2 regions of the Pseudomonas sp. PGPR40 genome follow, and region 2 is predicted to be linked to the other one. Evidence: riboswitches for the same ligand, from Rfam matches in the RefSeq annotation. Region 2 holds a riboswitch; the other holds the start of a gene.
The links. Region 2 has a riboswitch for cobalamin ahead of cobW (cobalamin biosynthesis protein CobW). Riboswitches for the same ligand answer to the same signal wherever they lie in the genome.
Positions count from the first base shown of each region.

Region 1 (3,405 bases), on a different contig from region 2:
GGGCAGCACGTAGAGCCAGCGCGGATGATCGAGGCCTTCGGCAAACGCCGTCACCTGAGTCCCCGCCGCGGCGACAGGTTTCGCCCCTTCAGGCCACCCGATCGCCGGGGCGATGTTCACCGTCGGGATCAGGGTTTTATTCGGCTCTGGCAACTTGGGCGAGGGACCTGTGCCATCCGAAACTTGCAAGGTGGAGGTTTCACCACAGGCGGCGAGCCCTCCGGCGAGCGCGATGATGAAAACGAGCTGGGGTTTGCGCATTACTGATCTTCCCTATGAATGCATTGACGTAATCATAGAGAAGCGTAGACGCTCGATGGTTCAACCGGTCAGCCGCGGGCTTCCTTGAATAGCACGGCGATGCCGGGGTGATAGTTTCCGGCTTCGTTGCGCAACTTGCGGTAGGCATACGGGAAATACCAGGCTACGGCGCAGCAGTGTTCCTTCTGCAGGTCATCGACCATGTCCTGAAGTTCTTCGGGTGTAGCGCTCTGCTGAGCTTTTTGCGGCGCAACGAACAGGCAACCGAGTTTCAGGTCGCTGGCGTAGCTGATCCGCTTCGCGTCGCTGGTGATGTCCGCCAGTGCGTGGGTCAGGTTCAGGCTATTGACCCGCGGCCAGCGCTGGGTGGCCTGGAGATACGCGCGCTCTTCGCTGCTGGCGATAAACAGATCGGCGCGGGCGTTGCGTTCACCTTCTTCGTTCTGCTTGCGCGTCGGCGTTTGTTGCAAGGTGACCATTTCCGCCATCCAGGCCGCGGCGGAGAGCAGGCCGAGGTTGGCTTTTTCGTCGTACCAATAAGGTGTGTCGTTATCGCCGCGCACGGTGTTGTAGCGGTCGATACAGTCAAACCAGCGTTCCAGCACCGGTCGCAGGAATTCCAGCTTCGGATTGCTGATGATCATGCCTTGCATGTGGCTCACCCTTGTTATTGTGTTGTCAGGTTGTGGCTCTTTGATATCACTGCTGGCAGTGTGGCACAAGATTGGCGTCAGTTAATTGATCGATGGCAGTTATTCGCTCAGCGGCGCCCCGGCTTTAATTGACGCTCCACCCCCAACCCTCTAACCTTCGCGGCTTGTTTCAGGTGCTCTGTGGCGGTGGCCGACAGAGTGAAACAGGGAAGCCGGTGAGTGAATCTCTTCACCCGAAGAATGATCACGATCCCGGCGCTGCCCCCGCAACGGTAAATGAGTGAAGATTGCGCCTTGAGCCACTGTGTCGAACTGACATGGGAAGGCGCGCAGTCAGGCGTAAGCCGCTCATGAGCCCGGAGACCGGCCTGATCCATTCAGCGGCATCACGGTGGGCGATGCCAGGCTTTTTGCCGTCTATTCTTGTGCCTGCCCGCCGTTATCCAGCCTCAACGGAGAGCTCCCCCATGACTGATACCCCTGATCGTGACGAACGCCATCTGGCACGCATGCTGCGCAAAAAAGCCGTGATCGATGAACGCATCGCCAACTCGCCGAATGAATGCGGCCTGCTGCTGGTGCTGAGCGGCAATGGCAAAGGCAAGAGCAGTTCGGCGTTCGGTATGCTCGCACGATCAATGGGTCACGGCATGCAATGCGGCGTGGTGCAGTTCATCAAGGGGCGCACCAGCACCGGCGAGGAGCTGTTCTTCCGGCGCTTCCCGGAGCAGGTGCGTTTTCATGTGATGGGCGAGGGCTTTACCTGGGAAACCCAGGACCGCCAGCGCGACATCGCCGCCGCCGAAGCTGCCTGGGCGGTGTCCCGCGAATTGCTGCGCGATCCGGCCATTGGCCTCGTGGTGCTCGATGAATTGAACATCGCCCTCAAGCACGGCTACCTCGATCTCGATCAGGTGCTCAGCGACTTGCAGGCGCGTCCGCCGATGCAGCATGTGGTGGTCACCGGTCGTGGCGCCAAACAAGAGATGATCGAGCTGGCCGACACCGTCACTGAAATGGGCATGATCAAGCACGCCTTCCAGGCCGGAATCAAAGCGCAAAAAGGCGTCGAGTTGTGAACTGCACTTTATGAATAGCCATCGTCAATGCCCGGCGGTACTGATCGCCGCGCCGGCCTCCGGTCAGGGCAAGACCACCGTTACCGCCGCGCTCGCTCGTTTGCATCGCAATCGGGGGCGCAAAGTTCGCGTGTTCAAATGCGGCCCGGATTTTCTCGACCCGATGATTCTCGAGCGCGCCAGCGGTGCACCGGTCTATCAACTCGACATGTGGATGGTCGGCGAGCAAGAAAGTCGGCGTCTATTGTGGGAGGCCGCTGGCGAAGCCGATCTGATCCTCATCGAAGGTGTCATGGGGTTGTTTGACGGTACGCCATCCAGCGCCGATCTGGCGCGGCACTTCGGTGTGCCGGTGCTCGGCGTGATCGACGGCACCGCCATGGCGCAGACGTTTGGCGCGCTGGCCCTGGGCCTTGCGCGCTATCAGGCGGATTTACCGTTTGCCGGTGTGCTGGCCAACCGGGTCGGCACTGTGCGTCATGCGCAGTTGCTCGAAGGCAGCCTGACTGAAGGCTTGCGCTGGTACGGCGCATTGTCCCGGGAAACCGGCATCGAATTGCCAAGTCGGCATCTCGGTCTGGTTCAGGCCAGTGAATTGAATGATCTCGACCTGCGCCTCGATGCCGCGGCCGAGTCACTGGCCAGCAGTTGCGACGTCGCGCTACCGCCGGCCGTGGAATTCGCCGCGCCTGAAATGATCGCAGCCGAACCGTTGCTGGCCGGTGTGCGGATTGCCGTGGCCCGGGATGAAGCTTTCGCGTTTACCTATGGCGCAAGCCTGGATCTGTTGCGGGCCATGGGCGCCGAATTGTCTTTCTTCTCGCCGATCCGCGACACCGAATTGCCAGAAGCAGACAGCCTTTATCTGCCGGGCGGTTACCCCGAATTGCACCATGTGGCGTTGTCACAAAACACGTCGATGCTGACGGCGATCCGCGCTCACCACGCGGCGGGTAAACCGTTACTCGCCGAATGTGGCGGCATGCTGTATCTGCTGGATTCCTTGACCGATGTCGAGGGCACTCGCGCTGAACTGGTCGGCTTGCTGGCCGGTGATGCGGTGATGCAGAAGCGTCTTGCCGCGTTGGCCTTGCAGGCGGTCGAATTGCCGGAAGGTTTGTTGCGTGGGCACACCTATCACCACTCGTTGACCAGCACTGAACTTGAGCCGATTGCTCGTGGCTTGAGCCCGAATGGTGGGCGAGGGGCGGAGGCGGTTTATCGCGAGGGACGGATGACGGCTTCTTATGTGCATTTTTATTTTCCGTCCAATCCATCGGCGATTGCCACGCTGTTTGTGCCTGACCCTGAGGCCGCCTTCGCGAGCAAGCCCGCTCCCACAGGGGAACGCATTTCAAATGTGGGAGCGGGCTTGCTCGCGAAGAGGCCATGACAGACAACGCATTCAGCCA
Region 1 is NZ_JAKLSP010000005.1:31,228-34,632, reverse strand. It holds gene MEB48_RS06185 (PQQ-dependent sugar dehydrogenase) at 1-261, opposite strand, end outside; gene MEB48_RS06180 (hypothetical protein) at 330-914, opposite strand; cobalamin riboswitch at 1,069-1,300, shown strand; gene cobO (cob(I)yrinic acid a,c-diamide adenosyltransferase) at 1,382-1,993, shown strand; gene MEB48_RS06170 (cobyrinate a,c-diamide synthase) at 2,004-3,386, shown strand; gene bluB (5,6-dimethylbenzimidazole synthase) at 3,383-3,405, shown strand, end outside.
Region 1: it holds a riboswitch for cobalamin, as region 2 does, so the genes downstream of both, cobO (cob(I)yrinic acid a,c-diamide adenosyltransferase) here and cobW (cobalamin biosynthesis protein CobW) in region 2, are expected to answer to the same signal.

Region 2 (3,405 bases):
GGTTCTTTCAAACTGGCCAGCGCAATCGGCAACGGGTTCAATCCCGCTGCCTGCAAGCGCTGGCAGAAAATATCGATGAAACCGGTGTTCGCCGCCTGCAAGTGCGAGCGGTAAAACAGCACTGCTGCCACCGGCTGATCAGCTTGCCAGTCGGCTTGCCAATCGCTCAGTTCAGCGGGGCTTTTATGTGGGTGGTAAATCGCCGTGCGTGGCAGGGTTTGTGGCTCGGCCCACGTGTAATCGCGACCCAGCCAGCGATTGGCCAGACAGCGGAAAAAATCCAGGGCATTGCTCATGCCGCCCTGGCGTAAAAACTGCCAGAGCCGGTTGCGGTCTTGCGCGGTTACGGTGCTCAGGTCACTGAGTTCCGGGTCCGGACGATCGTCCCCCGGTACCAGAATCAGCCGTACGCCGCGCCCGGACAATTCCACCAGACGCTCGATGCCGTAACGCCAATAGGCGATGCCGCCGTGCAGCGAGATCAGAATCACTTTGGCGTGGCGCAGCACTTCGTCGACGTAGAGATCGACCGACGCATGATTCTGCACCTGCATCGGGTTGGCCAGGCGCAGGCTCGGGTAATCGTCGGGCAACTGCTGCGCCGCTTCGGCGAGCAACGCCAGGCTGGAATCGCCGCTGCACAGGATCACCAGTTCGGCGGGGGTTTGTCCAAGGTCGGCAATGTTGTCATCCGACACGAAACCGCCGGGCTGGGTCCTGAGCAGGTGCATGGATTAAACGCTGAGCGCAGCGCGCAATTGCGCTTCGAGCGTAGTGGCATCCAGATCCTGACCGATCAATACCAGACGGGTAGTGCGCGCCTCTTCAGCGCCCCACTGACGGTCGAAGTGCTTGTCGAAGCGCGTGCCCACGCCCTGGATCAGCAGACGCATCGGCTTGTTCGGCACCGCTGCAAAACCTTTCACCCGAAGAATGCCGTGCTGAACTACCAATTGAGTCAGCGCATCCATCAGCAGGCTTTCGTCGGCTTGCGGCAGCTCGATAGAGATGGAATCGAACGCGTCATGGTCATGGTCGTCTTCACCTTCATGGTGATGATCGTGATGGCTGTGGCGGCTGTCGATGTGTTCTTCCGAACCGGCACCGAGGCCGATCAGCACGTCCAGTGGCAGACGACCGCTGCTGGCTTCGATGACTTTCACCGCTGGCGGCAGTTCTTCGGCGACTTCCAGGCGCACACGGGCCAGGTCTTCAGGGCTGATCAGGTCGGCCTTGTTGAGGATCACCAGGTCGGCGCTGGCCAGTTGGTCGGCGAACAGTTCGTGCAGCGGTGATTCATGGTCCAGGTTCGGGTCGAGTTTGCGCATGGCGTCGACCTGATCCGGGAACGCAGCGAAGGTGCCAGCGGCGACGGCCGGGCTGTCGACCACGGTGATCACCGCGTCGACGGTGCAGGCGCTGCGGATTTCTGGCCATTGGAAGGCTTGAACCAAAGGCTTTGGCAGGGCCAGGCCCGAAGTTTCGATGAGAATGTGGTCAAGGTCGCCACGACGCGCGACCAGTTCGCGCATCACCGGGAAGAATTCTTCCTGAACGGTGCAGCACAGGCAGCCGTTGGCCAGTTCGTAGACGCGACCGTTGGCTTCTTCTTCGGTGCAACCGATCGAGCACTGCTTGAGGATTTCACCGTCGATGCCCAGCTCGCCGAACTCGTTGACGATCACCGCGATACGGCGGCCCTGGGCGTTGTCGAGCATGTGGCGCAGCAAGGTGGTTTTGCCCGAGCCGAGGAAGCCGGTAACGATGGTGACGGGGAGTTTGGCCAGTGTTTTCATCGGATGCCCTTTGGCAAGGTGGCGGGCATACGGGACGACAATCGCTGCGGCAGGTGCGCGCGCGCAAGAGTTTCGCCACCGGATCACCCCGCCCGGTTGAAAGTGAGAATCTGTGTCGAGGCAGGTCTCCTGGCTGACGGTGTGCCAATCGTTCGACTGGCGTTTGCTGCGCCTTCCCGCGAACCTGATGGATCAGGGCTTGCAGTGGCGTGGCAGCGAACATCACCGTTCACAGTTGCGGGGGCAGCCGCGGCATCGACCGCGTTCCCTTCTTAGCTTCGGCAAACACCGAAGAACCTCGAAAGCGCAAGGCTACGCATCGTGTCGGGGCGGGTCAATGTCTTGTGGCACCCCGACCGGCCCCTTCGCGGGCAAGCCTCGCTCCTACAGAACGTGGTCGCCCACAATTTATCTTGATCGTTCCCACGCTCTGCGTGGGAATGCAGCCCGGGACGCTCTGCGTCCCATTCAGAGCCGAACGCGGAGCGTCCGTTGAGGCATTCCCACGCAGAGCGTGGGAACGATCAATGGAAACGCCTCGGTATCGAGTTGAGAACCCCTGCCAATTGACGCCCAACCCCCGCCCATGCTCTCCTACACGCCTTGTTACGGGTGCCCTTCACAGGGTGAAACGGGAAACCGGTGAATCATGTGCTTTACTCTAAAGCCATGTCATTCCGGTGCTGCCCCCGCAACGGTAAGCGAGTGAAGCGTCAGATCCACTGTGCCCGCATAGGGCATGGGAAGGTGATGCTTGCAGGTGTCGGCGCAAGCCCTGCCCCTCGCGAGCCCGGAGACCGGCCCGCAACACAAAGTGACTTTTACGTTCACTGAATAACAAATCCGCGGTGGGCGGGCGCTGTTCGAAATCTCTGCGTGCCCGGCGTGCGGAGGTTTTCATGCGCTCTATTCACCCGCTGACAGACCAGAGGGAAGCGCCATGTCGATCATCAGCAGTACCGCCAATAGCACCGCCAGCACCACTTCAACCTTGAGCCAACGCCTGACCGCCGCTTTTTGTGCGTCGATCCTTGGCGCTAGCCTTGTGTATTTCGCCGGTTTTTCGCACATCGAAGCGGTACACAATGCCGCGCACGATACCCGTCACAGTTCCGCCTTTCCGTGCCATTGAGACCTGCTGACATGATCAAGCGTATTGCGCAAACCGCAGGTTTCACCGGGCTGCTGGCCGCCCTGCTATTGACCCTGCTGCAAAGCTTCTGGGTGGCGCCGCTGATCTTGCAGGCCGAGACTTACGAAAAATCCGAACCGGCCGCTGTTGAAATCCACGAGCACGCCGCGGGCGCTGTCACCGCTCATACCCATGATGCCGAAGCCTGGGAGCCGGAAGATGGCTGGCAGCGCGTGCTGTCGACCACCGGCGGCAATCTGGTGGTAGCGGTCGGTTTCGCCCTGATGCTGGCAGGTCTCTACACCTTGCGCGCTCCACGCCGTACCTCCCAAGGTCTGCTCTGGGGTCTGGCCGGTTATGCGACGTTCGTGCTGGCGCCAACCCTCGGCCTGCCACCTGAGCTGCCGGGCACTGCCGCGGCGGATCTGGCGCAACGGCAGGTCTGGTGGATTGGCACTGCCGCATCCACCGCTGTCG
Region 2 is NZ_JAKLSP010000011.1:15,363-18,767, forward strand. It holds gene cobN (cobaltochelatase subunit CobN) at 1-731, opposite strand, end outside; gene cobW (cobalamin biosynthesis protein CobW) at 735-1,796, opposite strand; cobalamin riboswitch at 1,899-2,112, opposite strand; cobalamin riboswitch at 2,390-2,616, shown strand; gene MEB48_RS11445 (CbtB domain-containing protein) at 2,737-2,928, shown strand; gene MEB48_RS11450 (CbtA family protein) at 2,940-3,405, shown strand, end outside.